Regions from separate parts of the Variovorax nitratireducens genome, predicted to be linked through region 1. Evidence: predicted binding sites of a transcription regulator. Region 1 holds the regulator's gene; each other region holds the start of a gene.
What was found. The regulator LexA, encoded in region 1, represses DNA repair genes until DNA is damaged. The targets are predictions, from matches to a motif close to ACTGTATNNNNATACAGT.

Region 2: a site for LexA is predicted at 3,703-3,720, ahead of ACSFA8_RS21015 (DNA topoisomerase IV subunit B). Genes of this name have one in related genera too.
Region 3: a site for LexA is predicted at 4,540-4,557, ahead of recA (recombinase RecA). Genes of this name have one in related genera too.

What each region holds. Positions count from the first base shown of each region.
Region 1 is NZ_JBPJZO010000004.1:341,047-350,896, forward strand. Features, by position in the region: gene ACSFA8_RS13730 (type IV pilus assembly protein FimV) at 1-1,192, shown strand, start outside; gene ACSFA8_RS13735 (MFS transporter) at 1,198-2,355, opposite strand; gene ACSFA8_RS13740 (D-2-hydroxyacid dehydrogenase family protein) at 2,352-3,359, opposite strand; gene ACSFA8_RS13745 (hypothetical protein) at 3,409-3,750, opposite strand; gene lexA (transcriptional repressor LexA) at 3,862-4,548, opposite strand; gene ACSFA8_RS13755 (asparaginase) at 4,623-5,618, shown strand; gene ACSFA8_RS13760 (hypothetical protein) at 5,627-6,046, shown strand; gene ACSFA8_RS13765 (DUF6152 family protein) at 6,064-6,534, shown strand; gene adk (adenylate kinase) at 6,548-7,204, opposite strand; gene kdsB (3-deoxy-manno-octulosonate cytidylyltransferase) at 7,307-8,092, opposite strand; gene ACSFA8_RS13780 (Trm112 family protein) at 8,089-8,271, opposite strand; gene lpxK (tetraacyldisaccharide 4'-kinase) at 8,252-9,232, opposite strand; gene ACSFA8_RS13790 (ExbD/TolR family protein) at 9,234-9,659, opposite strand; gene ACSFA8_RS13795 (MotA/TolQ/ExbB proton channel family protein) at 9,671-9,850, opposite strand, start outside.
Region 2 is NZ_JBPJZO010000010.1:94,493-104,342, reverse strand. Features, by position in the region: gene bamC (outer membrane protein assembly factor BamC) at 1-621, opposite strand, end outside; gene dapA (4-hydroxy-tetrahydrodipicolinate synthase) at 737-1,627, opposite strand; gene ACSFA8_RS21030 (class I SAM-dependent methyltransferase) at 1,661-2,212, opposite strand; gene ACSFA8_RS21025 (hypothetical protein) at 2,218-2,358, opposite strand; gene ACSFA8_RS21020 (MFS transporter) at 2,355-3,575, opposite strand; gene ACSFA8_RS21015 (DNA topoisomerase IV subunit B) at 3,754-5,760, shown strand; gene ACSFA8_RS21010 (lytic transglycosylase domain-containing protein) at 5,857-6,645, shown strand; gene parC (DNA topoisomerase IV subunit A) at 6,682-9,072, shown strand; gene ACSFA8_RS21000 (hypothetical protein) at 9,072-9,251, shown strand; gene ACSFA8_RS20995 (MBL fold metallo-hydrolase) at 9,253-9,850, opposite strand, start outside.
Region 3 is NZ_JBPJZO010000002.1:502,472-512,321, reverse strand. Features, by position in the region: gene ACSFA8_RS07790 (dipeptide ABC transporter ATP-binding protein) at 1-677, opposite strand, end outside; gene ACSFA8_RS07785 (isoaspartyl peptidase/L-asparaginase family protein) at 692-1,633, opposite strand; gene ACSFA8_RS07780 (MurR/RpiR family transcriptional regulator) at 1,630-2,547, opposite strand; gene ACSFA8_RS07775 (hypothetical protein) at 2,702-2,836, opposite strand; gene recX (recombination regulator RecX) at 2,826-3,278, opposite strand; gene recA (recombinase RecA) at 3,351-4,475, opposite strand; gene ACSFA8_RS07760 (MarR family winged helix-turn-helix transcriptional regulator) at 4,621-5,103, shown strand; gene ACSFA8_RS07755 (response regulator) at 5,133-5,804, shown strand; gene ACSFA8_RS07750 (sensor histidine kinase) at 5,893-7,326, shown strand; gene ACSFA8_RS07745 (sporulation protein) at 7,351-7,599, opposite strand; gene ACSFA8_RS07740 (biotin--[acetyl-CoA-carboxylase] ligase) at 7,596-8,405, opposite strand; gene ACSFA8_RS07735 (SET domain-containing protein) at 8,402-8,980, opposite strand; gene ACSFA8_RS07730 (DNA topoisomerase III) at 9,070-9,850, shown strand, end outside.

The DNA.
Region 1 (9,850 bases):
TGAGGCGCGCGACAGTCGCTACAACAATCCGCTGGTGTATGCCCTCGGGCTTTTGCTGCTGCTCGCATTGGTCGCGATTGCACTGTTGTGGCGCCTGTCACGCCGCGCCGTGGCACCTGCCTGGTGGGGGGATGGGCATGATGCGCGCGAAGGCGGGCCACGCCCGGGGCCGACGCCCGACAGCCAGTTCGATGACCTGGTGGACCACCCGGTCACACGGCCCGACGCGCTGCCGCCAGGGGAGCTGGATCCGCGCCATGCGGCGCTGCTGGCTTCCACCAATGCCGACACGCGATACGACCAGGACGAGCCGGAGCCCGCTGCCACGCGCGCGCCAGAGCCTGCGGCCGTGCGACCGGTCAATACCGAGGAACTGTTCGACGTGCAGCAGCAATCGGACTTCTTCCTCTCGCTTGGGCAGCACGACCAGGCCATCGCTGTTCTGGTCGAACATATTGCCGCCAATCCCGACACCAGTGCACTGGCGTACCTCGACCTGTTCAAGATCTATCACGCGCTGGGGCGTCGTGATGAGTACGCGCGCCTGAGCGGCGGCTTCGAGCGTGCTTTCAACGCCGAGGTGCCTGCGTTCGACGATTTCTCGCTCGGCGGGCGTGGGCTGGAGCACTACCGCGGTGCGCTCGCCCGCATCGAATCGCAATGGCCGGCCGCCGGCACGCTGGCGCTGATCGAGGAACTGGTGTTCCGCAAACCGGGCGTGCATGAGGACGAAGCCTTCGACCTTGCCGCTTATCAGGAACTGTTGCTGTTGTATGCGGTGGCCAAGGAAGTGATCGACCCCGACAGCGCACCGCCGGCGCCGGTGACGCCGCTGTCGTTCGTCGACACTTTCTCTCACGACGCCACAGCGCCCGCGACCTTGCTCGAGGACATCGCGCCCACCCAGCCGCCGCCGCCTTCGATCTACGGCGGCATCGACGACGGCCTGCAGGCCGATACGGTGCTGATCCCCGATTCGCCGGTGGTGGCCGCCGATGCCCGGCCGATGCCCGTCAGGCCGCAGATCGATATGGATCTGGCCGAGTTCGACAAGACCGCCTTTGAAACGATCGCTGCGCCGATCGAACGCGGGGCGCCGCCGCCCGCCGGTGATTCGCACACCATCGATTTCGACCTGTTCGACCCGGACACCGAGGCCGAGATCGCACCACGCGTCATCAAGAAGCGCTGAGGCGGTCAGGCCGGACGCGGCAGGCGCTCGACCGCGACGCTCAACGCCATGGCCAGCAGCAGGGCGGCGAGGCCCGCCCAGCTCATCCAGCCCGCCGCGCCGTTGGCGAGCAGCCAGCCACCGGCCCCGGCGCCCATGGCCTGCCCGATATAGATCCCTGAACTGTTGAGCGCCACCGAGCCGGAGGCCATTGCGGGCGCCAGGCCCACCAGCCGTGCCTGCTGGGCCGAGTTGGCGGCAAAGCAGCCGAATCCCCAGGGCGCCAGCACCAGCGCCAGCACGGCGAAGCTGCGGCCCAGCGGCCACAGCAACAGGCTCAGCGCAATCAACGAGGTGGTCAGCAGCACCATCCGGCCTGCGCCGATGCGGTCGATGTACCGGCTGACCAGCATGTTGCCGATCAGGCCGCAAACGCCGAACCAGGCCCACAGCAGACTCAGCATCGTCGCGTCAGCACCGAGCTGTTGTTTGACCAGCGGTGCGAAATAGCTGAACAGCACAAACTGGCCCGCGCCCTGCAGTGCGGTGACCGACACGACGCCCATCAGCACCGGGCTCTTCAGCACGCTGGCCCACGCGGCACGCGTCAGCACTGCGGGCCGGATGCCCACCGGCAGTGTGGCCCAGACCCAGATCGCGCTGAGCACGGACGCCACGGCAATCGCCATGAACGCAGCACGCCAGCCGAAGTGCCCGCCCATCAGCGCACCCAGCGGCAGCCCCAGCACCGAGGCCATCGACCAGCCGAGAAAAACGAAGGTCACGGCTCGGCCGCGCTGCTCGGGCGGCACCAGCAAGCCGGCACACGCAGCGGCTTGCGGCGTGAAGATGGCGGGCGCGATCATCGTGAGCATCCGCACCACGAGCAGGCCCGTGTAGCTGGGCATCAGCGCCGCGAGCACGTGGCCGACCGCATACCAGGCCATCGACAGTGCAAGCAGCACACGTCGATCCCACCCAGCCACCAGTGCGGCGAGCAGCGGGGCGCCGAGGCAGACGACCACCGCGCCCGCCGTGATCAGTTGGCCCGCCGCTGCGGCGCTGACGCCCAAGGAATCGCTTATCTCGTTGAGCGTGCCGGCTACAACCATGACGCCGGTGCCGATTACGAAATTGCCCGCCAGCAGTGCCCACAATGCGGCGGGCAGCGGCGGCCGGTTCAACGCCGAACCTGCAGCGCGCCCGGATTGACGATGTTGGTGGGGTTGCCCTTGATGAAGCTCACCACGTTGTCGAACGCCTGCCCGAAATAGAGCTCGTAGCTCTCTTGTTCCACATAGCCGATGTGCGGCGTGCAGATGCAGTTTTCGAGACGCAGCAGTGCATGGCCCTGCAGCGGCGGTTCGCTTTCGAACACGTCGATGGCGGCCAGCCCGGGCCGGCCGCGATTGAGCGCCGCGAGCAGCGCATCGGGCTCGACCAGCTCGGCGCGCGAGGTGTTCACGAACAGGGCGGTAGGCTTCATGCGCGAGAGGTCTTCGAGGGCGACCAGGCCGCGTGTTTCGTCCGTGAGGCGCAGGTGAACGGACAGCACATCGGCGGTCTCGAACAGTGCCTCGCGGCTGGCAGCGATTTGGAACCCGTCGGAACGGGCCTTGCTGCAACTGGCCTCGCGGCCCCAGATCACGACCTGCATGCCAAAGGCCTGACCATAGCGTGCGACCAGTTGGCCGATGCGGCCGTAGCCCCAAATGCCCAGCGTCTTGCCCTTGAGCACCGAACCAAGACCGAAATTCGCCGGCATCGATGCCGACTTGAGGCCCGCCTGCTGCCAGGCACCGTGCTTGAGGTTGCTGATGTACTGCGGCAGTCGCCGCATCGCCGCCATGATCAAGGCCCAGGTCAGCTCGGCCGGTGCCAGCGGGGAACCGCTGCCCTCGGCCACTGCGATGCCGAGTTCGCTGCAGGCGTTGACGTCGACATGCCCGCCGACGCGGCCGGTCTGGGAAATGAGTCTGAGCTTGGGCAGCTTCTCGACCAGTTGCCGCGAGATCTGCGTGCGCTCGCGGATCAGCACGATCACGTCGGCGTCTTTGAGCCGAACCGACAACTGGCCGATGCCCTTGACGGTGTTGGTGTAGACCTTGGCCGCGTAGGCGTCGAGCTTGGCGGCACAGCGCAGCTTGCGCACGGCATCCTGGTAGTCGTCGAGGATCACGATGTTCATGGCACGTTATTGTGCCTTGCGCTCCTCGTCGCCGTGAGGTGGCCGCTGGTCAGTGCATCAGATGGCGCGAGTCGTCGGCGGCCTCGAGCGCGACGAGGCGGTCGAGTTCGGCGCAGACATCGGCCATGCGGCCCGAGATCACGACGCGGCCGGAAGCGCGATCAACGCGCTGGCCGTCGAGCACGCGCACCACGCGCAGCGGCCGTGCGGTGGGTGCCACGTTGGCGGCAGCGGGCCGCACGGTGCAGGCGGGGCGCACTGTGCAGGCGGGGCGCACGGCCACATAGCGCAGGCCCGCATTGCGGTGGGCACGGCGTGCCGGTATCCAGCGGCTTGCAAGCGATTGCAGCGGCGTGAACAGGTCGGCCAAGGTCAGAAGAGCGATTCCCATGTGAACTCCAGTAAGTCAGAGGTTGAACACAGGCAGGATTGCGTCTCGTCCGGCTGCAACAGGGTGATGGCCTTGCGCCATACGCCCGCCACCTGTTGCTGCCGGTGATGGCTACATCAGCATCGTGTTGCGGATCAGGCCGACGGCGAGGCCTTCGATTTCGAAGGGCTCGCCGGGCTGCACGATGATGGTCGGATAGTCGGGGTTTTCGGCATGCAGCTCGATCACCTGCTTGTTGCGCTTGAGGCGCTTGACGGTGACCTCGTCGCCCAGCCGGGCCACGACGATCTGGCCGTTGCGCGCTTCCTTGGTGGCCTGCACCGCGAGCAGGTCGCCGTCCATGATGCCGGCATCGCGCATCGACATGCCGCGTACCTTGAGCAGGTAGTCGGGCTGGCGCTGGAACAGCGTGTTCTCGACGTAGTAGGTTTGATCGACGTGCTCCTGCGCGAGGATCGGCGAACCGGCTGCAACGCGGCCGATCAGTGGCAGTGCGAGCTGGGCCATGCCGGGCAGACCGAGCGAATACTGGCTGGAGCGGGTTTCGTTGATGGCGCGCAGTGCATCGCCCTTCAGGCGAATGCCGCGCGAGGTGCCGCTGACCAGTTCGATCACGCCCTTGCGCGCCAGCGCCTGCAGGTGTTCTTCGGCCGCGTTGGCCGATTTGAAGCCCAGTTCGGCTGCGATCTCGGCGCGCGTGGGCGGCGCACCGGTTCGGGCGATGGCGCTCTGGATGAGATCCAGAATCTGTTGCTGCCGGGCGGTAAGCTTGACGGCGAAAGTCGACAGGTTGAGCATGCGTTGACTCCTTGCGATACTGGCTGTGTATCCAGTAACTGTATTTTTAACCAGTTTTTGAAAGTTGGCAAGTGATGGTCACGCAATCCGCAACAGCAACGCTGCGCCGCATCCTGGTGCTGGGCACCGGTGGCACCATCGCCGGGCGAGCCGCGCAGCCCGGGGACAACATCGGCTACACCGCGGGCGAAGTGGGCGTGGCCGCGCTGGTCGGCGGCATCGACGCGCCCGCCGGCGTGACGCTGGAGGCCGAGCAGGTTGCGCAGGTCGACAGCAAGGACATGGAGTTCGCCGTCTGGCAGCAGCTCGCGCAGCGCTGCGCGCACTGGCTGGCACAGCCCGACGTGGCAGGCATCGTGATCACCCACGGCACCGACACGCTCGAAGAGACGGGCTTTTTTCTTCAATCGGTGCTGGCGCCCCGCAAGCCCGTGGTGCTGACCTGCGCCATGCGGCCCGCGACCGCACTGTCGCCCGATGGCCCGCAGAACGTGCGCGATGCGATCGCGGTCGCGGCCACCGAAGGCGCGAGCGGGGTGGTGGTGGTCTGCGCCGGCGTGATTCACAGCGCGCTCGACGTGCAGAAGGTGCACACCTATCGGGTCGACGCCTTCGCGTCCGGCGATGCCGGCCCGCACGGCTATGTCGAGGAGGGCGTCGTTCGCTTGCTGCGAAACTGGCCTACAGCTTCCGAGGGGAGGGCGCAAACGGCCATTGATTGGCTCGCAAGCGTTGGCGCCGCGCCGCGCGTGGAGATCCTGACGAGCCATGCCGGTGCGCGCGGCACCATCGTCGACGCATTGGTGCGCGAACGGGAGGCGGGCTCTCCCGATGCCGTGCGGGGCCTGGTGCTTGCCGCCACCGGCAACGGCACGCTGCATCGTGAACTGGAGGCTTCGGCATTGCGCGCGCAGGCCACCGGCATCGCGGTGCTGCGCGCCACGCGTTGCACCAGCGGGCACATCCTCCCGAAGGCGGGTGATGCGCTGCCTGATGCAGGCGGGTTGAGCCCGGTCAAGGCGCGCATCGCGCTGATGCTCGAGCTGATCGGCGCCGACGCGTCCGGCTGAAGGAAGCGATGTTCGCCGCGCTGCAGACCCATCCCTGGGCTTATCCGGTGCTGGAGGCGGTGCACATCCTCGGGATCGGACTGTTGTTTGGCAACCTCGTGCTGTTCGAGTTGCGCGTGTTCGGTCGCGGCGCGGCGCTGCCGGTAGAGGCGCTTGCCCGGCTGTCGCTTGGCATCGCCCTGGCCGGTTTCGCGCTCGCCGCGGCGAGCGGCCTTCTGATGTTCTCGACGCAGCCGTCCGAGTTGCTCGCCAACCGCAGCTTCGTGCTCAAGATGCTGCTGCTCGTCGCGGCCGGCTGCAACGCAGCATGGTTCCACGGGCGTGGCTCGCTGGCCCGGCTGGACGGCCTTGCCCGCGCCCAGATGTTGCTGTCCACTGTGATCTGGGTCGCGGTCGTGTTCTGCGGCCGCTGGATTGCGTACTACTGAACGCGAAGGAGCTCGTCATGCAACGCCGCCATTTTCTTGCTGTAGCCGCCACAGCGCTCGTTGCGCCCGGCGTCCGGGCGCACCACGGCTGGAGCAGTTTCGACGCCGAGCGGCCGATCTACCTCGAGGGCAAGGTGCTGAGTTCACGCTGGCAGAACCCGCATGCCGAACTCGTGATCGAGTTGCCGGCCGACATCAAGGTGCCGGCCGATCTGGCCCAGCGTGCGCTGCCCGCGCAGAGCGCTGCGGTCGATGGCAAGGCGCTGCTGGCCAGAGCCGTGGTGCCGACGCGCAAGGATCGTCGATGGGAGCTGGAACTCGCGCCCCTCACGCGCATGTCGGCATGGAGCGTGGAAGAGATCAAGCCCGGCGCCACGCTGTCCGCCATCGGCTTCACCTTCAAGGACGAGAAGGGCGAGGCCGTGATGCGCGTCGAATACCTGTTTGTCGGCGGCAAGACCTACGCGCTGCGTTCCAGTCCGGCCTGACGGCTGACGACGGTCAGTCGTTCAGCGCCGCGAGTGCGCGCTGGGTGATTTCGTCGACGCTGCCGACACCTGCGATGGCACGGTACTTCGGCGCTGCAGCCGGGTCGGCTTTGGCCCAGCTCGCGTAGTACTCGACCAGCGGACGCGTTTGCTGGCCGTACACCTCGAGCCGCTTGCGCACGGTGTCTTCCTTGTCGTCGTCGCGCTGGATCAGCGGTTCACCCGTGACGTCGTCGATGCCTTCGACTTTCGGCGGGTTGAACTTGACGTGATAGGTGCGCCCGGATGCCGGGTGCGAGCGGCGGCCACCCATGCGCTCGATGATGTCGGAGAACGGCACGTCGATCTCGAGTACGTAGTCGATCTTGACGCCCGCCGCCTTCATCGCATCGGCCTGCGGAATGGTGCGGGGAAATCCGTCGAACAGAAAACCGTTGGTGCAGTCGGGCAGCGCAATGCGCTCTTTCACCAGATTGATGATCAGGTCGTCGCTCACGAGCGCACCCGATTCCATGATGGCCTTGGCCTCCAGGCCCAGCGGCGTGCCGGCCTTGACGGCGGCGCGCAGCATGTCACCCGTCGAGATCTGCGGGATGCCGTACTTCTTGCACAGGAAAGTGGCTTGCGTGCCTTTGCCTGCCCCGGGGGCGCCCAACAAAATCAGTCTCATGGTGTCCTCGGAAGGTTCTTGGATTTCTTGACGCGCCATTCATGCCGCGAGGGCCGGACAGCGCGAAGCTGCTTCGAGGATAGCATGGGCTTTTGCCCGCGCTCACTCGGAAAGCGGGCCTTCCGAAAGCATTCCGGCGATGCGCGCGCGCACCCGCAAAAGGTCGTCCGGCGTGTCGACGCCCGGGCCTGGTGCATGCGCACTCACATGCACCGCGATGCGATGGCCGTGCCACATGGCGCGCAATTGTTCGAGTGCCTCGATCGCTTCGACCGGCGCTGCCGGCAACCGGGGGAATTGCCGCACGAAGCCGGCCCGGTAGCCATAGATGCCGATGTGCCGCAACGGTGCGGGAGAGGGCAGCGCGCCCAAGCCCTGCGCTGCGAAGCCGTCGCGCCACCAGGGGATCGGCGCGCGGCTGAAGTAAAGCGCGTAGCCGCGTGCGTCGAGCACGGCTTTCACCACGTTCGGATTGAGAAAATCTTCGGTCGAATCGATGGCGTGCACCGCGGTGCTCATCGAGGCTTCGGGATCGTTTGCGAGCGTTGTCGCGACGGCGTCGATCAGCGACGGGTCGATCAGCGGCTCGTCCCCCTGCACATTGACCACGATCGCGTCGTCCGCCAGATCGAGCAGCGTGCAGGCTTCGGCCAGACGGTCGCTACCGCTCAGGTGGTCGGTACGGGTCAGCAGCGCCTCGATGCCATGGGTCTTGCACGCGTCGACGATGCGCGCGTGATCGCCCGCGACCACGACGCGCACCGCGCCCGACAACTGCGCGCGCTGCGCCACGCGCACCACCATCGGCAAACCGCACAGATCGGCAAGTGGCTTGTCCGGCAGGCGCGTCGACGCCAGCCTCGCCGGTATCAAGACGGTGAAGCTCAAAGCCCCAGCTCTTCGTCGGACAGCGTGCGCGCCTCGTTCTCGAGCAGCACCGGGATGCCGTCGCGCACCGGATAGGCGAGGCGCGCGGAGCGGGAGCAGAGCTCCTGCTTCTCCGGGTTCCAGGTCAGCGGCCCCTTGGTCACGGGGCAGACCAGCAATTCAAGCAGCTTGGTGTCCATCGACCGATGATAGCTTTGCGTCCAGCGCCGCGAAGAAGGCCGGCTCGGGTGTGAACACCAGCGGCACGGCCAGCGCATCGGGTGCAATGCGCCACAGCTTGACCGCATCCTTTTCGGTACAAACAAGGCTGTAGGGCCCGTCGGACGGACGTTGCCAGCTATCGAAATCATAGTGATCGGGCAGCGCGATGCAGCGCTCAGGCGTGACGCCCTGGGCGCGCAGCATGTCGAAAAAAGCTTCGGGTCGGGCAATCGCAGCGAGCGCGATCACCGGGCGGTCGGCCAGTTCCGCCAGCGGCACGCGGCTGCCATCGCTACGCAATGCGTGCTCGGCCAGCGTGCGTTGCGCGCGATAGCCGCCGAACGCGAGGTTGGCGCCGGTGTGCAGCACCAGGTCGCAGCGACGCGGCCAGTACTCGCGCAACGGCCCGGCCGGCAGGAGCCAGCCGTTGCCGATGCCGCGGTCGTCGAATACGCACAGTTCGATGTCGCGCACGAGCGCCAGGTGCTGGAGCCCGTCGTCGCTCACGATGATGTGGGTTTGCGGGTGACGTGCGAGGAGGGCGCGCGCGGCTTCAACGCGGCGCGCCGCCACGAACACGGGCGCACCGGTCGAGCGAGCGATCAGGGCCGGCTCGTCGCCGACATCGCGCGTATCGGCGGCAGGGAGCACTTCGCGGCAGTCGCGGGTACGGCGACCGTAGCCGCGCGAAATCACGCCCACCTGCAAGCCGCGTGCGCGCAGGTGCCGAACCAGCGCCATCACCACCGGTGTCTTGCCGGCGCCGCCCGCGATCACATTGCCGACCACGAGCACCGGCACGCCGACGCGCTCGGTCTTGAAGACGCCGGCCTGGTACAACCCGCACCGCAGCAGCGTCAGCGCGCCATAGAGCAGGGAGACGGGCCACAGCAGCCGCGCCAGCAGCCCGCGTCCCAGCCAGGCCCGCTGCAACGACAAGTCAGCGCCCGGCCTGCGCAGCCGACTGCGTGGCGAAGGTGATCTGCATCAAGCCCGCGCGGCGGGCGCCCTCCATCACGGTGATGACCGACTGGTGCGGCGCGTTCGCGTCCGCACTGATCACCACCACCGTGTCCTTGCCGCCGCTGGCCGCGGCTGCCAGTGCGGCGGCCACGGTCTCGACACTGCGGTCGGGCAGGACGGTCTTGTTGATCGAATAGCGACCATCGGCCGAAACGGCCGCGATCACTTCCTTCGGGTAGTCGCGCTGCGCATCCGCATCGGCCACCGGCAGCCGCAGCTGCATCTCGGTGAACTTGCTGTAGGTGGTCGACAGCATCAGGAAGATCAACACCACCAGAAGCACGTCGATGAACGGGATCAGGTTGATCTCCGGCTCGTCGCGCGCGCCGTGGCGGAAGTGCATGCGGCCTCTTGTCATTTGCGCAATGCGTTGAGGTGACGGGCGAAGCGTTCGCCGGCGAGTTCGAGATTCAGCAGGTACTCGTCGACGCGGGTGCGGAAGTAGCGCCAGAAGATCAGCGTCGGGATCGCGACGATCAATCCGAAGGCCGTGTTGTAGAGCGCGATCGAGATGCCGTGCGCCAGTTGAGCCGG
Region 2 (9,850 bases), on a different contig from region 1:
GTCGCTCTTGCGCGGCTGCCAGATCGTCTGATCCTTGCGCGACGTGCTGTAGACCTCTTCCATGCCGCGATGGCTGATGAAGATCTCGGTGCCGCCGCTGGCCGTGCGTTCCATGCGCGTGCGGAAGCGATCCAGTTCGCCGGTCGAGTAGACCGTGTCCACCAGCTTGCCGAGCGTGCTGCGGATGATGTCCTGCGGCAGCTTGGCGCGGTTCTCGGCCCAGTCGGTTTCCATGATGCCGAGGTTGCGCTGGTCGGTGGTCAGCAGGAATCCGCTTTCCTGCCAGAAGTCGCGCACCGGTTCCCAGAGCTTGTCGGCCGGACGGTTGACCACGATCCAGCGTTCTGCGCCCGAGCGTTCCATGCGGACATCGCCGACGGACGACACTGCCGTGGGTTGGCCGGGTGCGTTGGCAACCCCGGCCTGGTACGAATTGGCCGACACCGGCGCGCCGGGCAGCGCGTAGCGGTTTTCACGCGAGAGCTGGGTCAGATCCGGTGGCACTTCGAGCGTCGGGGCTTTGCCGGCGCTCTTGTAGTCGATCTTGTCGGGCTCCAGTGCAGAGCAGGCGGCGAGGCTGGCCACGAGGCCGAGCAGGGCAAGTCGCGAAATGGTTTTCAACGTCGTCTTCCTTGTGGAATGTCTGAATTTCAATGAACGCGTGCGGCGTCCGCCACGTCAGAGTCGAAGGCCGGCAAAAGGTTGCCGGCTTCGGCGGTCGGCAGGATTTCGATGGTCAATCCTTGAGCAGGCCGGTGGCGCGCAGGGCCGCCTCGACCGCCGGTCGGCTGCCCTCGGCGAGTTCGGTCAACGGCAGCCGCAGGGTGCCACCGCACAGCGCCAGCCGTGCCATCGCCCACTTGAGCGGGATGGGGTTGGGCTCGACGAACAGGTTGCGGTGCAGCGGCATCAGCTCGAACTGGATGCGCATCGCGGTCTTGACGTCGCCGGCAATCGCGGCCATGCAGAGCTCGTGCATCTTGCGCGGCGCCACGTTGGCCGTGACGCTGATGTTGCCCTGGCCGCCGCACAGCATGAGTGCCACAGCGGTCGGGTCGTCGCCCGAATACACGGCGAAGCTTTTCGGCAGGTCGCGGATGAGCCACTGGGCGCGCTCGATGTTGCCGGTCGCCTCCTTGATGCCGATGATGCCCGGCACCTGCGCCAGGCGCAGCACGGTGTCGTGCGCCATATCGGCCACGGTGCGGCCGGGCACGTTGTAAAGCACGGTGGGCAGGTCGCCGACGGCTTCGGCGATCGCCTTGAAGTGCTGGTACTGGCCTTCCTGGGTCGGCTTGTTGTAGTAGGGCACGACCTGCAATTGCGAGTCGGCGCCCACGCCCCGCGCGAATTTGGCAAGCTCGATCGCCTCTTTGGTCGAGTTGGCGCCGCAGCCGGCCATCACCGGCACGCGGCCTTTGGCCTGCTCGACCGAGACACGGATGATTTCGCAGTGCTCCTCGACGTCGACCGTCGGAGATTCTCCGGTCGTGCCGACGACGCCAAGGCAGTCGGTGCCTTCGTCGATATGCCAGTCGATCAGCCGGCGCAGGGCGGGGTAGTCGACACTGCCGTCTTCGTGCATCGGCGTGACGAGCGCGACGATGCTGCCAGTCAGTTGATCCAAGGGGGTCTCTTTATGGGACGAAAAGCAGACATTCTAATGACTGGCCGACGGCACCCCGAGCAGGTGGCGCGGCGAGGCGCCGGCCAGCCGTACCGCAGCGATGCGCTGGACGAAGCGCTCGGGATCCGGAAGAAAGCCGTCCTCGTAGGCGACGACGCGCAGCCCGGCGCTGGCGCTCAGCAGTTCACCCGGCTGCAGCAGGAAGTCGGGACGCGATGGTTTGCCCACCGTTTCGTTGCCGGCGGCGAAGGTTTCGTACAACAACACGCCACCCGGCGCCACGGCCGCCACGATGTCGGGCAGCCGCGCGCGCCAGAGGTAATGGGTGACGACCACCGCATCGAACTGCCGGCCGGCAAATGGCCACGGGCCGGCCTCGATGTCGGCCTGCAGCACCTGGCCGAAGTGCGAAGCGGCGGCCACCGCTTCCGGCGCCCGGTCGACCCCCGTGACGGCGTGCCCGCGCTCGGCAAACCAGCGCATGTGGCGCCCGGCGCCGCAGGCCACATCGAGCACCGTGCCGCCGGGCGGCACCAGGTGCGACCAGCGCTCCACCCAGGCGGACGGCGCGCCCGAACCGTGCAGCTCGCTCAAAAGCAGGCCCAGATCTGGTCGACCATCCGCACCAGAAAAGCGGGCCGCGTATAAAGCGCAAAGACGCCGCCCAGCGCCGCGGCAGCCGCCAGCCAGGCGCCGGCGTGCAGGAGGCGGTGGCGGGTCTGCAACGTCATGCCGTGGCCGGTTGCGGTGCGCCGCGCACGATCTCGCCTTCCTTCACCGGCAGGTTGATCAGCGCCGCGAACACGCCCAACGCGATCGCGATGTACCAGACGATGTCGTAGCTGCCCGTGGTGTCGTACAGGTAGCCGCCGAGCCACACGCCCAGGAACGAGCCGACCTGATGGCTCAGAAACACGAAACCGCTGAGCATCGACAGATGCGCCACGCCGAAGATGCCGGCCACGATCGCATTGGTCGCGGGCACGGTGGACAGCCAAAGGAAGCCCATTGCCGCCGAGAAGACATACACGCTGAGCGGCGAGATAGGCACCAGCAGGAACAGCACGATCGACACGGCCCGTGCGAAGTAGATCGCCGCGAGGATCTTGCGCTTGGCCAGCGTCTGTCCCAGCAACCCGACCGTGTAGGTGCCGAACACGTTGAACAGCCCGATCAGCGCCAGCGCATAGCCCGCCACGTCGGCCGACAGGCTGCGGTCGCGCAGGTAGGTCGGCATGTGGATGCCGATGAACGCCAGCTGGAAGCCGCAGACGAAGTACCCCGCCATCAGCAGGCCGAAGCTCGGATAGCGGAAGGCCTCGCCAACCGCCTGCAGCACCGACTGGTCGCGGTGCCCGGCCAGCGCTGCTGTCCTCGGTTCGCGCAGGCCGAAGGCCAGCGGGATGATCACCAGCACCAGCACCGCCAGCACGGCGAGCGCCGTCTGCCAGCCCAGGTGGCCGATCAGCCACCCCTCGATGGGTGCCATCAGGAACTGCCCGAACGAGCCGGCCGCTGCCGCCACGCCCATGGCCCACGAGCGCCGCTCGGCCGGAATCTGCCGCCCTATCACGCCGTAGATCACCGCATAGGTCGAGCCTGCCTGCGCCGCGCCGATCAGCACGCCCGCACTCAGCGTGAAGAGCAGCGGCGTCGGCGAATGCGCCATGCCGAACAGCCCCAGCGCGTAGAACACCGCGCCGCCGATCAACACCCGGAATGCGCCGAACTTGTCGGCCAGCATGCCCGCGAACACGCCGAAGATGCCCCATGAAAGATTCTGGATGGCCAGCGCGAACGAGAAGGTTTGCCGGCTCCAGTCCTGCGCCTGCGTGATCGGCTGCAGCCAGAGCCCGAAGCCGTGGCGGATGCCCATCGAGAGGGTGACGATCATGGCGCCGCACAGCAGCACCTGGGCGATCGGGAGGGGGCGGGCGGGGGCGGTCATGCGGGCAATGTAGCTGGAAGCGCCGCAGCGCGCCGACGGCTGCGCGACAGTCATTGGTGATGAATCTGCGCGCTATTGATGCCCGGAGCACATCAATGCCCGTCTAAGGCCTTCTGGCAGGGTCGAATCTGTATGCCCATACAGGTTTTCGATGGGGCGACGCATACAATCCGCCCCCATGGCAACCCCCAGCAAGACAACTCCGCAAGCGTATTCCGAAGGCTCGATCCGCGTCCTCAAGGGCCTTGAGCCCGTCAAGCAGCGCCCGGGCATGTACACCCGCACGGACAACCCGCTGCACATCATCCAGGAAGTGCTCGACAACGCGGCCGACGAGGCGCTCGCGGGCTACGGCAAGAAGATCAAGGTGACGCTGCACACCGACGGCTCGGTCAGCATCGAAGACGACGGCCGCGGCATTCCGTTCGGCCTGCACCCCGAAGAAAAGGCGCCGGTGGTCGAACTGGTGTTCACCCGGCTGCATGCGGGCGGCAAGTTCGACAAGGGTTCGGGCGGCGCCTACAGCTTTTCGGGCGGCCTGCACGGCGTGGGCGTGTCGGTGACCAATGCGCTGTCGAAGCGGCTCGAAGTGATCTCGTACCGCGAGGGCTCGGTGGCGCAACTCGCGTTTTCGGCCGGCGACGTGATCGAGCCGCTGCAGATCCGGCCCCAGGAAAGCGGCGGCAGCGCCAACGCCGAAGGCGCCCGCGACCGCAAGCAGGGCACCACGGTGCGCGCCTGGCCCGATGCCAAGTACTTCGAATCGCCGACGCTGCCGATCAACGAGCTGACCCACTTGCTGCGCAGCAAGGCGGTGCTGATGCCGGGCGTGACCGTCACTCTCGTGTTCGAGAAGACCATGGAGACACAGCAGTGGCTCTACAAGGGCGGCCTGCGCGACTACCTGATGCAGACGCTCAACGGCGAGCCGGTGATCCCGCTGTTCGAAGGCGCCGGCCATGCCGACAAGAACGCCGACAACTTTGCCGAAGGCGAGGGCGCCGAATGGTGCGTGGCCTTCACCGAAGACGGCCAGCCGGTGCGCGAGAGCTACGTCAACCTGATTCCAACCAGCGCCGGCGGCACGCACGAAAGCGGCCTGCGCGACGGTCTCTTCACGGCCGTGAAGGGCTTCATCGAATTGCACTCGCTGCTGCCCAAGGGCGTGAAGCTGCTGCCCGAAGACGTGTTTGCCCGCGCTTCCTATGTGCTGAGCGCCAAGGTGCTCGATCCGCAGTTCCAGGGCCAGATCAAGGAACGCCTGAATTCGCGCGACGCGGTGCGGCTGGTGTCGAGCTTCGTGCGCCCCGCGCTCGAGCTGTGGCTCAACCAGCACGTCGACTACGGCAAGAAGCTCGCCGAGCTGGCCATCAAGGCGGCCCAGACGCGCCAGAAGGCCGGCCAGAAGGTCGAGAAGCGCAAGGGCTCTGGCGTGGCCGTGCTGCCGGGCAAACTGACCGATTGCGAGAGCAAGGACATCAGCCACAACGAGGTGTTTCTGGTCGAGGGCGACTCGGCTGGCGGTAGCGCCAAGATGGGCCGCGACAAGGAGTCGCAGGCGATCCTGCCGCTGCGCGGCAAGGTGCTCAACACCTGGGAGGTCGAGCGCGACCGGCTGTTTGCCAACACCGAAATCCACGACATTTCGGTCGCCGTAGGCGTCGACCCGCACGGCCCGAACGACAAGCCCGACATGAGCGGCCTGCGCTATGGCAAGGTCTGCATCCTCTCCGATGCCGACGTGGACGGCTCGCACATCCAGGTGCTGCTGCTCACGCTGTTCTTCCGGCACTTTCCGAAACTCATAGAAGCCGGCCACGTTTATGTCGCAAAGCCGCCATTGTTTCGCGTCGACGCGCCCGCGCGCGGCAAGAAGCCGGCCTCCAAGGTCTATGCGCTGGACGAGGGCGAACTGGTCGCCACGCTCGACAAATTGCGCAAGGACGGCGTGCGCGAAGGCGCCTGGAGCATCAGCCGCTTCAAGGGCCTGGGCGAAATGAGTGCGGAACAACTCTGGGAAACGACGCTCAATCCCGACACGCGCCGCCTGCTCAAGGTGCAGCTCGGCCGGCTCGACTTCACGCAGACCCAGGGAGAGATCACCAAGCTCATGGGTAAAGGCGAAGCGGCCGCAAGACGTGATCTGATGGAGCTCCGTGGCGACGATGTCGAAATCGACGTTTGAGCCCGCCATCAGGCGACCCTCGATCTTGTGAATCTTTCAGGCCTTTTCCGTCCGCTGTTCCTGGGCTTGCTGCTATTGATTTCGCAGCAAGGCGCGATGGCGGCCGACATCTACGGCTATGTCGACGAAAAGGGCGTGGCGCATTTCGCGGCTGAAAAACTCGACGAGCGCTACCAGCTCTTTTTTCGGGGTGGCCAGAACTTCGACACGGCCGAGGGCGTGGCGCCGACGGGCCGCGGGCTCGGTGCCGGCACCGGCAAGCTTCCGCCTGCATCGCAAACGCTGCTCGCGCTGTTCGAGAAGTCACCCAACTACAAGAGCGCCAAGAGCGCCCTGCAGGACGCCTCGAAGCGCCATGCGATCGACTACGAACTGCTGCAGGCCCTGATCGCCACCGAGTCGGGTTTCGATGCCCAGGCCGTGTCGCCCAAGGGCGCGATCGGCCTCATGCAACTGATGCCCGCGACCGCGCAGCGCTACGGTGTGCAGGCCGACAAACGGCGCTCGCTGGAGAGCAAGCTCTACGACCCGCGCATCAACATCGCCGCCGGCTCCCGCTATCTGGGCGACCTGATCGCGATGTTTCCCGGCGAAATCGAACTCGCATTGGCCGCATACAACGCGGGCGAGGGCGCGGTGCAACGTGCCGGCAACAAGATTCCGAACTACCGCGAGACGCAGAACTACGTGAAGACGGTGCTTCAGCTCTATGCCCACCTCAAGCCCGGCGCGCGCATTGCCGTGGGCCGCAGCGGCGGCAAGCTGCCGGGGCGCATCCGGATGGAGCTCGCGGTGCCGCAGGGCGGCGCGCTGGGCCGTGGCAATCTGCCGCCGCCCGACGGTGCGCCGCGCATGCCAAGCCTGCCGAGCCTGCCGGCCGAGTGATCCCGATTTTTTGAAGAACCGACGACAGACAGACCCATGGACGATACCTCCCGACCGATGCTCGACCTTCCGCCGCCCGACGACGGCACCGGCATCACGCTGGCCGACTACGCCCAGCAGGCTTACCTCGAATACGCGCTCAGCGTGGTCAAGGGCCGTGCGCTGCCAGACGTGTCGGATGGCCAGAAACCGGTGCAGCGCCGCATCCTCTATTCGATGTCGCGCATGGGCCTGGGCTTCGGCGGCGCCAACGGCACGGTCGGTGCCAAGCCGGTCAAGAGCGCACGCGTGGTCGGCGACGTGCTGGGCCGCTTCCACCCGCACAGCGACCAGGCCGCCTACGACGCGCTGGTGCGCATGGCACAGGATTTTTCGCAGCGCTATCCGCTGGTCGACGGCCAGGGCAACTTCGGCAGCCGCGACGGCGACGGCGCTGCGGCCATGCGCTACACCGAGGCGCGGCTGGCCCGCATCACCAGCCTGCTGCTCGACGAGATCGACGAAGGCACGGTCGACTTCATTCCCAACTACGACGGCTCGACCATCGAGCCGCGCCTGTTGCCGGCACGCCTGCCTTTCACGCTGCTCAACGGCGCGAGCGGCATCGCGGTCGGCCTGGCCACCGAGATCCCGAGCCACAACCTGCGCGAGATCGCCGACGCTTGCGTCGCGCTCATCAAGAGCAATGGCAAGCTGAGTGAAGAAGAACTCTTTGCCATGGTGCCTGGCCCCGACTATCCGGGCGGCGCGCAGATCATCAGCGCGGCCTCCGACATCGCCGAGGCATACCGCACCGGCCGCGGCTCGCTCAAGGTGCGCGCACGCTGGAAGATCGAAGACCTCGCGCGCGGGCAATGGCAGCTCGTGGTCAACGAACTGCCGCCCGGTGTCAGCACGCAGAAGGTGCTCGAGGAAATCGAGGAGCTCACGAACCCGAAGGTGCGTGCAGGCAAGAAGGCGCTCTCGGCCGAGCAGACCCAGCTCAAGGCCGCCATCCTCTCGATGCTCGACGTGGTGCGCGACGAGTCCAGCAAGGACGCGGCTGTGCGCCTGGTGTTCGAGCCGAAGACCTCGCGCATCAGCCAGGAGGACTTCATCACCACCTTGCTGGCGCAGACCTCGCTCGAGACCTCGTCGCCGATCAACCTCACGATGGTCGGCATCGACGGCAAGCCCACGCAGAAGTCGCTGCGCCAGATGCTCAACGAGTGGATCGCGTTCCGCGAGATCACCGTCGAAAAGCGCTCGCGTCACCGGCTCGACAAGGTGCTGGACCGCATCCACATCCTCGAAGGGCGGCAGCTGGTGCTGCTCAACATCGACGAGGTGATCGCGATCATCCGCGCGGCGGACGACCCGAAGGCCGCGTTGATCGCACGCTTCAACCTGAGCGATCGCCAGGCCGAAGACATTCTTGAAATCCGCTTGCGCCAGCTCGCGCGGCTCGAAGCGATCAAGATCGAGCAGGAGCTCAAAGGCCTGCGCGAAGACCAGAAGAAGCTCGAAGACATTCTCGGCAGCCCGGCCACATTGCGCCGCCTGTTGGTAAAGGAAATCGAGTCAGACGCCAAGACCTTCGAAGACCCGCGCCGCACGCTGATCCAGGCCGAGAAGCGCGCCGTGGCCGAGGTCAAGGTGGTGGACGAGCCGGTCACCGTGATCGTGTCGCAGAAGGGCTGGGTGCGTGCGCAGAAGGGCTGGGCCAGCGAGCGTGCCGCCGGTGCGCCCGCGCCGGAATACAGCTTCAAGTCCGGCGATGCGCTGTACGGCGCTTTCGAATGCCGCACGGTCGACACGCTGCTGGTGTTCGGCACTGCCAAGGACAAGGGCGTGCGCGTCTACACCGTGGCGGTGGCCTCGCTGCCGGGTGGCCGCGGCGATGGCCAGCCGGTGACCACGCTGATCGACCTCGACAGCGGCACGCACGTGGCGCACTACTTCGCTGGGCCGCTCGGCGCGAACCTGTTGCTGTCCAACACCGGCGGCTACGGCTTCATCGCCGCAGTCGAGAACATGATCTCGCGCCAGCGCGGGGGCAAGGCGTTCATCGACGTGGGCGAAGGCGAGCAGTTGTGCCGGCCGTCGCTGGTCAGCGGCGCGGGCGGCGCCGAGCCGCTGCCGGCCGCGACGCACGTGGCCTGCGCCTCGACCGGCGGCCGCATCCTGACCTTCGACATCAGCGAACTGAAAAGCCTGCCGAAGGGCGGTCGCGGCTTGACGCTGATCGACCTTGAAGCCAAGGACACGCTCGCGGGCGCGGCGGCCTACACGCGCAGCGTGAAGATCGAAGGCATCGGCCGCGGCGGCAAGGAGCGCGAAGAAGCGCTGGAGATCCGCACGCTGAACAACGCACGCGCCGCCCGCGCGCGCAAGGGCAAGGCGGCCGACCTCGGCTTCAAGCCGGCCAGCATCGTGCGGGTGCAGTGATGGAAGTCGGAACCCTCGCCATCGTGATCGCCGTGGTCAGCGGCCTGGCCAGCTTCTTGGTCGGCCGCTGGCTGTCGCGTGGCCGGCGCGAGAAAAAGGCCGCGCGCGAACGTGCGATGGCCGAAGCCGTGCAGAGCCGCCAGGTTCGGCGTGCACGCGAGCGGCGCCAGCAACGCTGAGTCATTTGAGTCCTGCCCACCAGCGCACGTTCTTGCGCGACGCACCCACTGTCAGGACTTCGCCGATCACCGGCGTGGCCAGCTCGATCTGCTGCGCTGCCGACAGATCCGCGATGCGGTCCAGGGGGTCGTGCCAGGTGTGGAAGGCCAGGTCGAAGGTGCTGTTGTGCACCGAATACAGCACCTTGCCGCGCAAGTCCCGGAAGGCCTGCACGGTCTGCTCGGGCGTCATGTGCACCGCGGGCCAGTAGGCGTCGTAGGCGCCGTTCTCCATCAGCGCCAGGTCGAAGCTGCCGAAGCGCTCGCCGATCTGCTTGAAGCCGCCGAAGTAGCCCGAGTCGCCGCTGTAGAAGATGCGCTGCGTACCGCTCTGGATCACCCACGAGGCCCAGAGCGTGCGGTCGCGGTCGTTCAGCGTGCGTCCGGAGAAATGCTGCGACGGCGCGGCGGTGAGCTGCACGCCGTCGTGCGCGCCGGCTTGCCACCAGTCGAATTCCTCGATGCGCTCGGGCGGCACGCCCATCTCGAGCAGCCGGGCTTTCACGCCCAGAGGCACGAAGTAGCGCTGCACCCGCTTCGCCAGGTACTCGATGGTCGGC
Region 3 (9,850 bases), on a different contig from region 1:
GTCTGCAGCTCGCGCACGAGCTGGAGGATCTGCGCCTGAATGGTCACGTCGAGCGCGGTGGTCGGCTCGTCGGCGATCAGCAGCGACGGCCGGCACGAGAGCGCCATCGCGATCATCACGCGCTGGCGCATGCCGCCCGACAGCTGATGCGGATAGCGGTCGAGCACGCTCTTCGCTTCGGGGATGCGCACGAGTTCCAGCATGCGCAGGGCCTCGGCGCGCGCGGCCGCGCGATCCTTGGCCTGGTGGATCGCGATGGCCTCGGCGATCTGGTCACCGGCCGTGAACACCGGGTTCAGCGAGGTCATCGGCTCCTGGAAGATCATCGCGATGTCGGCACCGCGGATGGTGCGCATGGCGGCATCCGAAGCGCGCGCCAGATCGAGCACCTGCCCGCTGCGGCGCCGGAAGTCCATGCGCCCATCGACGATGCGGCCACCGCCCCACTCCACCAGCCGCATCAGCGCGAGCGAAGTGACGGACTTGCCCGAGCCGGATTCGCCGACGATGGCCAGCGTCTCGCCGCGCTCGACATGGAACGACAGCTGGCGCACCGCATCCACCACGCGTTCCGAGGTGGAAAAACGCACGGTAAGGTTCTCCACCGCAAGCACGTGCCCTTCGGGCAGCGCTGGCGCAGAGACGGTTGGTGGCGGATCGGCGAGGACGGCAGACATGGCAATCCGTTTTTTCAGCGGTGGATGGCAGTTTGCGGCAGTTCGGCGCCGCGGGCATGGGCGCGGTACATGCCCTCGGTATTGAACGGCAGGCAGACATTGCCGAGCCGGTCGACTGCGATCAGCCCGCCGCGGCCGCCGATGGCCGGCAGCGTGTGCATGACGACCGCGTCAGTGGCCTGCTGCAGCGACTGGCCGGCATAGTGCATGCGCGCGCAGATATCGTAGGCCGCAACGGTGCGCATGAACATCTCGCCGCTGCCGGTGCAGGACACGGCGGCGCTGCGGTCATCGGCATAGGTGCCGGCGCCGATCAGCGGCGAATCGCCGACGCGGCCGACGCGCTTGTTGGTCATGCCGCCGGTCGAGGTGGCGGCGGCCAGGTGGCCATGCAGGTCGAGCGCGACCGCGCCCACCGTGCCGAACTTGCTGCCCTCGACCAGCGGCGCGCCGTCGTGGTCGAGCGCCACGCGGTTGGCCGCGAGCGCCTGGTGCAGCTGCTTGCGGCGTGCCTCGGTCGAGAAGTACGAGGGGTCGACCATCTCCAGCCCGCGCTCGCGGGCGAAGGCGTCGGCGCCCGCACCGGCCAGCAGCACGTGCGCACCCTCCTCCATCACCGCGCGCGCCGCGCGCACCGGCCGGCGAACGCGGGTCGTGCCGGCCACCGCGCCCGCACGCAGGCTGGCGCCGTCCATCACGGCGGCGTCGAGCTCATGGGTTTCATCGTGCGTGAACACCGCACCGCGGCCGGCGTTGAACAGCGGGCAGTCTTCAAGCATCTCGACCGCGAGGCAGACGGCGTCGAGCGCACTGGCGCCGCCCAGCAGTGCCGCCTGTGCGGCGGACACGATGGCATGCAGCGCATCGCGGTAAGGCTGCGCGGCGGTCGAATCGGCCGATGCCGCAGCGATCGTGCCGGCGCCCCCGTGGATGGCGATGACGGGTATGGAGGTCATGGATCCTGTGAAGTTCGTGAGGTCTCGCGCAGACCCTGGCCGCCGTGGAGCCAGGGCATGACCGACTCGACCACCTTGCCGGCGAGCTGGAAAGCACCCGGCGTGCACAGTGCGACGGCACTGGTCAGCGCCTCGATCACGGCCAGCGCGCTGGTTTCGCAGTTGGGGCGGTAGCGGGTTCCGGTCTGCGCGTAGAGGGCCACGTCGGCGAGCGGGGCGAGCGGTGAGCTGGGCTTGTCGGTCAGCGCGAGCACGCGCACGCCCTGTGCGCGCGCGATGCCCGCGAGCGTGACGGTATCGGTCAGGTAGCGCGGAAAGCCGATCGCCACCAGCAGGTCGCCGGGCTTGCCGCGCGACAGCGTGCGGGCACCGTGCGTCACGCCGCCGACCCCGGGCAAGAGGCGCACATCCGGGCAGTACGCGTCCAGCCCGTGCTGCAGCAGGCCGGCTAGCCAGGCGCTGGCACCGTAGCCGACGATGTAGATGGTGTTGGCATCCCGCACGGACTGCACCGCTTCTTCGCAGGCGCCGTGGTCGAGCGCGCGCCGCGTCGCCTCGATGTTGCGGTGGCTCTCTTCCAGCGCCGTGGCGAACACCTCGGCCACGGTCGAAGGCCGGGCCAGGTTCCCGCGCAATTGCTCCACCGGCGCCAGCAAGGGTTCGAAGCCGCGCACCAACTCCGCGCGAAAGGTGGCATAGCCCTCGAAGCCGAGCGCCCGCGCGAAGCGGTTGGCGGTGGCGACGGACACGCCGACGGTGGCCGCCAGTTCGTCGATCGGCAGGGTCGCGACCTGCAGCGGATGCGCCAGCACGTGGTCGGCGACCTGGCGATGCGATCGGGTCAGCCGCGGCAGCGCCTGCGCAATGCGCTGCGCCACGGTGGTGCCGGCGGCGGGGGAAACAACGGGGGTCATGCCTCGGTGGGTGCGCGTTTCACGGGCAAAAAGTAAATTTGATTACAAATATACCCATGCAAAGAAAATTTTTGGTCATTTCTTTGCGTGATGCAAATTCCAGACCACCGGGCGGCGGTCGGCCGGTCACGGCGCGCAGGCCCCGTTGAAAGCTTCAGCGCCCGTCGGCTTCGAGCAACTGCCGCAAGGCCTCGAGATCCGCCGCGATCCAGGCGCTGTCGCGCGCAGAGGCCGCGTCGTCCATGCCGGGCTGGCGCAGCAAGCGCGAAGCAATGGTTTCAGTCGTCATCGGAGTTGCCTCTCAAGACCTTCGCGACCACCGCGCCCGAAAATCCCCGCGCCAATAGAAAGCGCACCTGCCGCGCACGCTCGGTGGCATCGCCGGGCGGCGCGTCGAAGCGCCGGCGCCAGACTTCGCGGGCACGCAGCAGCTCGGTGTCGCGCAGGCCGGCAATGGCCTCGGCGATGGCTTCGGGCGCGATGCCCTTGTGCGCCAGCTCCTGCTTCACGCGCGCGGCACCCATGCGCGGCGCGCGCTGGTGCAGCACCGACTGAACCACGCGCGCCTCGCTGATGAAGTCCTTGGCGACCAGTTCGTCGAGCGCTCTGGCGAGCGAACCGGGCTCTTCCTCGTGGCGCGCCAGCTTGCGCTCCAGCTCGACGCGCGAGTGCTCGCGCTGGCTCAGCAGGCGCAGCGCACGGCCTTTGAGGGAGGGGGCAGCGAACGCCATTCTTGGTAGCGGTACTGGACGGCCATCGGCTCAGACCCGTTGCGCAGGCGCTGGCCGAGGCCGATCCGGTGCTTACTTTTCAGCCTTGTCCGCCTTGTCCGCCTTGTCTGCCTTGTCCGCCTTCGCGGGCTTGGCCTCGGCGGTTTCGGCGCCCGCATCTGCGGCCAGCAGCGGGATGCCGAGCGACTCGCGCACCTTGTTCTCGATCTCGCGCGACAGTTCGGGGTTCTCGCGCAGGAACTCGCGCGCGTTGTCGCGGCCCTGGCCGATCTTCTCGCCGTTGTAGGCATACCAGGCGCCCGACTTGTCGACGATCTTGGCGACCACACCCATGTCGATGATCTCGCCCTCGCGGCTGATGCCCTCGCCGAACAGGATGTCGAACTCGGCGGTCTTGAACGGCGGGCTGACCTTGTTCTTCACCACCTTGACCTTGGTTTCGTTGCCGATCGCCTCGTCGCCCTTCTTGATGGTGCCGATGCGGCGGATATCGAGGCGCACCGAGGCGTAGAACTTGAGCGCGTTGCCGCCAGTGGTGGTTTCGGGCGAGCCGAACATCACGCCGATCTTCATGCGGATCTGGTTGATGAAGATGACCATGCAGTTGGTCTTCTTGATGGTGGCGGTCAGCTTGCGCAGCGCCTGGCTCATCAGGCGGGCCTGCAGGCCGGGCAGCGAGTCGCCCATTTCGCCTTCGATTTCGGCCTTGGGCGTGAGTGCGGCAACCGAGTCGATCACGATCAGGTCGACGGCGCCCGAGCGCACCAGCGAATCGACGATTTCGAGCGCCTGCTCGCCGGTGTCGGGCTGGCTGATCAGCAGGTCGGACAGGTTCACGCCGAGCTTCTGGGCGTACTGCACGTCGAGTGCGTGCTCGGCGTCGACAAAGGCGCAGGTGCCGGCCTGGCGCTGCATTTCGGCGATGACCTGCAGCGTGAGGGTGGTCTTGCCCGACGATTCCGGGCCGTAGATTTCGATGACGCGACCGCGCGGCAGGCCGCCGACGCCCAGCGCGATGTCCAGGCCCAGCGAGCCGGTGGAGACCACCTGGATGTCTTCCAGCGCCTCGCCTTCACCGAGCCGCATGATCGTGCCCTTGCCAAACTGCTTTTCGATCTGGGCCAGCGCGGCCTGCAAGGCCTTGGCTTTTTCGCTGCCTGCGACCGAAATGCTGGTGCCTTTGACGAGTGCGTCCATCTGGAAATCTCCTTGAATATCAACGGGTTGGTACTTGTTGTACCCAGTCTGCTTTTAATCACAGGCTGGATGCTTGAACAGTAGTGTAGCGAGGCATGGGTTGAAGTAAACCCAAATTTTGGTCAGTTTGATTTACTATCGAGCTGTGGTTGACGATGCACTTACACATGCCGACGACTGGCGCCAGGTTCACCTCGGCCGGCTGCTCGGCCACGCGATGCGCCGCTTCGACGAGCGCGTGCTGGCCCTGATGGCGCACGACGTCGATGTGCCGCTGGCGCTCTCCAATCTTGCCGCGCGGCAACAGGTCAGCGCCGCGCACATCCACATCACCCGCCACCTCGCGCGCAACGGCTCACGCCTGACCGAACTGGCCGAGCGCGCCGGCATGACCAAGCAGGCGATGGGCACGCTGGTCGACCAGTGCGAGGCCTGGGGCCTGGTCACGCGCGGGCCCGACCCGCTCGATGCGCGCGCGCGCCGCGTGCTGTTCACCGCCGACGGACTGGCCTGGCTCGAAGCCTTCCGGCGCGCCGTGGCACAGGCCGAACACGAGTTTCGCGCCAGCGTCGGCGACGAGATCGCCACCGTGGTGACGATCGGCCTCGAAGCCTACGCTGCGGCCTAAAATTCGCGCCGAACAGCCGGAGAAGGCCCATGCGAATCCTGATTGCCGAAGATGACCAGGTGCTGGCCGATGCCCTGCTGCGCAGCCTGCGCACGTCGGGCGCGGCTTGCGACCATGTCGCGACCGGCTCGCAGGCCGATGCGGCGCTGATGACCAACAGCGAATTCGACCTGCTGATCCTCGACCTCGGCCTGCCCAAGATGCACGGCCTCGAGATCCTGAAGCGGCTGCGTGCACGCGGCTCCACGCTGCCGGTGCTGGTGCTGACCGCGGCCGACAGCGTGGAAGAACGCGTCAAGGGCCTCGACCATGGCGCCGACGACTACATGGCCAAGCCGTTCAGCCTGCAGGAGCTCGAAGCGCGCGTGCGCGCCCTCACGCGGCGCGGCATGGGCAGCACCAGCAACGCGATCAAGCATGGCCCGCTCACGTACGACCAGGCCGGCCGCGTTGCCACCATCGACGGCAAGATGGTCGAGCTCTCGGCCCGCGAACTTGGCCTGCTCGAAGTGCTGCTGCAGCGCGCCGGCCGGCTCGTCAGCAAGGATCAGCTGGTCGAGCGGCTCTGCGAATGGGGCGAGGAAGTGAGCCTCAACGCGATCGAGGTCTACATCCACCGCCTGCGCAAGAAGATAGAGAAGGGCCCGATCCGCATCGCCACGGTACGCGGCCTCGGCTACTGTCTGGAAAAGATCAACTGATGGGCCCCCACGCGCATCACTGCGTGCATTCGCTGCCGCCCGAGGGAGCGCAGGCCATCCTTGGGGCGGCCCGGCGGACGGCTCTGTGATTCGCCTGTTCCAGCACGGACAGCGCTCGCTGTTCGGCGAGATCCTGGACTGGATGCTCACGCCGCTGCTGCTGCTGGTGCCGGTGAGCATCGGGGTCACGTGGCTGGTGGCGCAGGGCATTGCCAACCGGCCGTTCGACCGCGCGCTCGAACACAACGTGCAGACACTGGCCGCGCTGGTCACGGTGCAGGACAAGCGCGTGCGCTTCTACCTGCCGCAGCCCTCGCGCGACATCCTCCGGGGCGACGACACCGACCGCGTCTACTACCAGGTGCGTGGGGCCGAAGGCGATCTGCTCGGCGGCGACGCCGACCTGCCGCTGCCGCCCGACGACGAGGTGCCCACGGACGAGCGCGTGTTCATCCGCACCGAACGCATGCGCGACGAGCCGGTACGCGTGGCCTACACCTGGGTGCAGCCCGCACTGACGGGGTCGGGGCTGGTATTGGTGCAGGTGGGTGAAACGCGCGAAAAACAGAAGGTGCTCGCCACCGAGATCATCAAGGGCGTGCTGCTGCCGCAGTTTGCGATCCTTCCGCTCGCGATCCTGCTGATCTGGCTGGCGCTGGTGCGTGGCATCAAGCCCCTGTCGGAGCTTGAAGACCGCATTCGCGAGCGCAAGCCCGACGACCTGAGCCCGCTCGACGACAGCGCGGTGCCAGTCGAGGTGGCGCCGCTGGTCATGTCCGTCAACGGGCTGTTGACCAAGCTGCAGGTCTCAATCGCGATCCAGAGGCGCTTTCTGGCCGATGCCGCGCACCAGCTCAAGACGCCGCTGGCCGGGCTGCGCATGCAGGCCGATCTGGCCCAGCGCCAGGGCGCGAGCGCCGATGATCTGAAGCAGTCGCTGCAGCAGATCGGCCGGGCCAGCGTTCGCGCCACCCACACCGTGAACCAGCTGCTGGCGCTGGCGCGGGCCGAAGGCGGGGCCGGCGCGCGCGCCTGGCAGCGCTGCGACCTGGCGCGGCTGACCATCGACGTCGTCCGCGAAGCGGTGCCCCGTGCCATCGAAAAGCGCATCGACCTCGGCTACGACGGTGCCGAGCCGGGCGCGCTCGGCGTGATGTTCGACGGCAACCTCACCCTGCTGAAGGAGATGGTGCGCAACCTGGTCGACAACGCGATCAACTACACGCCCTCGTCAGACGAAAGGCCGGGCGTGATCACGGCGCGCGTGCTGGCCGACCCGTTCGGCCACGTGGTGCTGCTGCAGGTGGAGGACTCGGGGCCCGGCATTCCGGAGCACGAGCGCGAACTGGTGTTCGAACCCTTTTACCGCGTGCTCGGCAACGAGGCCGACGGCTCCGGCCTGGGGCTGCCGATCGTGCTGGAGATCGCGCGGCAGCACAAAGCCACGGTGCATCTCGAAGACGCGCGGCCCGGCAGGCAACCGCCCGGCGTGCGCTTCAGCGTGCGCTTCGAAACCGTTTGAACCGAAGCGCCAGCGGCTGCCGGATCACTGCGTCGACGCAGGAGGCTCCGCTACCGGCTCGGCGGGCGCCGCGGACACGGGCGCGGGCGCCGCTGCCGCTTCGTTGCGGATCTGCAGTGCGCCGGGTCGGATCTGTTGCGTCATGCGCTGCGGCTCGTGCTCTGCGAAGGCGGCCGGCACCGCGCCGAACATGGCCAGGCCGCCCTGCGTCCATGCGAAGTAAACCAGGTTGGCCAGCAGGAGCGCCGCCAGCAGAAGGCGGGGTTTGCTCATGACGCCACCCCGCCCGACGGGCGCACGCTGACCTCGGCGCTGGTGACCGACTGCAGGCCGGCCGCCGTCTGCACGCGCAGTTCCCCGGCCGACCCCACGCCTTCGCAATGGCCTTCGGTCCCGTCGCTCAGGCGCACGTCGCGCCCGCGCAGTGCATCGCGCGCTGCAAAACCTTCTGCAAAGGCCGCGAAGCCGTGTTCGGCGAACCCCAGCACGCTGCGCACCAGGGGCGGCACGATGTCGGCCAGCACCTGCGGCGCCTGTGCGCCGGGGCAATACTCACGCAGCCAGGCCGGTGCCGTGCCCAGCCCGGCGGCCTCGCGCGGCCCGATGTTGAGCCCGATGCCGATCACCAGGTAGCGCTGCGCAGCGGCGGCCTGCGGCAGCGCGGTTTCGATCAGGATGCCGCCGAGCTTGCGATCCTCCACCGTCCAGAGATCGTTCGGCCACTTCAGGCGCAACTGGCTGCCCTCCGGATCCAGACTTTCGGCCACGCTGACGCCGACCGCGAGCGACAGGCCCGACCAGTCCTGCGGTGCGAGCGGCAGCCCGATCGAAAAGGTCAGTGATTCGTCGGGCGCAGCAGCCCCGCCGTCCGCGGTGCTTTGCCAGGGCCGGCCGAGCCGGCCGCGCCCGGCGGTCTGGCGCTCGGCCACCAGCAGCACCGGCACGCCCCCCCCGGCACGCGCGCGGCGCATGAGCTCGGTGTTGGTCGAGTCGATCTCGGCCACCACCTCGACCGCGAAGCCCGGCACCAGCGCGTCGAGTGCGGCACGCAGTTCGGCGACAGGCCAGCGGTTTGTCACTCCTTGCCGGCCTTCCTGGTTTTTTTGGCCTTCTTCGCCTCTTTCTCGGCCTTCTTCTTTTTCTTCGCCTTTTTCTTCTTCTTTTCGGCCTTCGCCTGCTCGTCGTTGTCCTTGGGGGAGAGCAGCGTGCCGCGGCAGGTCTCGGCGCCGCACCAGCAAGGGAACTCGGCCAGCAGTTCGGGCGTGTAGGGCTCGTCGATGATCAGGCCGTAGTCGTAGTTGAGTTCTTCGCCGGCGGCGATGTCGCGCAGCGCCTTGATGAAGACACGGCCGTCCTGCTCGTCGGCCTCGCAGTTGGGTTCGCAGGCATGGTTGATCCACTTGGCGGCGTTGCCGTTGACCTTGCCGTCGATCACATGCTTGTCATCGATGTGGAAGTAGAAGGTGTGGTTTGGCTGGGCCGGGTCGTGCGGATGGCGGCGCAGGGCCTCTTTCCAGCTGATGACCTCGCCCTTGTATTCGATCAGCGTTTCGCCCTTGGCGATGTCCTGCACTGCGAAGACGCCGTTGCCGTGGATGCCGGAGCGGCGCGTCTGGATGCGGCGACCTGTGTTCGAAGGGGTTTTGGAGGGCATCGCCGAAGTCTGTTAGTTTGAATATGCACACGTATGCGCGTGCGCGCGTACGCACGCGAGAAGCGGCAGATTGTAGATAGAGAGAAAAGATGACGAAGACTTTGGTGATTGCAGAGAAGCCCTCGGTGGCACAGGACATCGTCCGTGCCCTCACGCCGGTGGCCGGCAAGTTCGACAAGCACGACGAGCATTTCGAGAACGAAAGCTACGTCGTGACCAGCGCCGTGGGGCACCTGGTCGAGATCCAGGCGCCCGAAGAATTCGACGTGAAGCGCGGCAAGTGGAGCTTTGCCAACCTGCCGGTGATCCCGCCGCACTTCGACCTGAAACCGGTCGACAAGACCAGGACGCGCCTGAACGCCGTGGTCAAGCAGGCCAAGCGCAAGGACGTGACGCAGCTCATCAACGCCTGCGACGCGGGCCGCGAGGGCGAGTTGATCTTCCGCCTGATCGAGCAATATGCCGGCGGCAAGGCCCCGCTGGGCAAGCCGGTGCGGCGCCTGTGGCTGCAGTCGATGACGCCGCAGGCGATTCGCGACGGCTTCGAAACGCTGCGCACCGAAAAGCAGATGCAGGGCCTGGCCGACGCCGCGCGCTCGCGCTCCGAGGCCGACTGGCTGGTGGGCATCAACGGCACGCGCGCCATGACCGCGTTCAATTCGCGCGATGGCGGCTTCTTCCTCACGACCGTGGGCCGGGTGCAGACGCCGACACTGTCGGTGGTGGTCGAGCGCGAGGAGCAGATCCGCAAGTTCGTGAGCCGCGACTACTGGGAAATCCACGCGAGCTTTGCCGCCGAAGCCGGAAAGTATCCGGGCAAGTGGTTCGACGCGAACTGGAAGAAGGGCAACGCGCCCACGCTGCCCAACG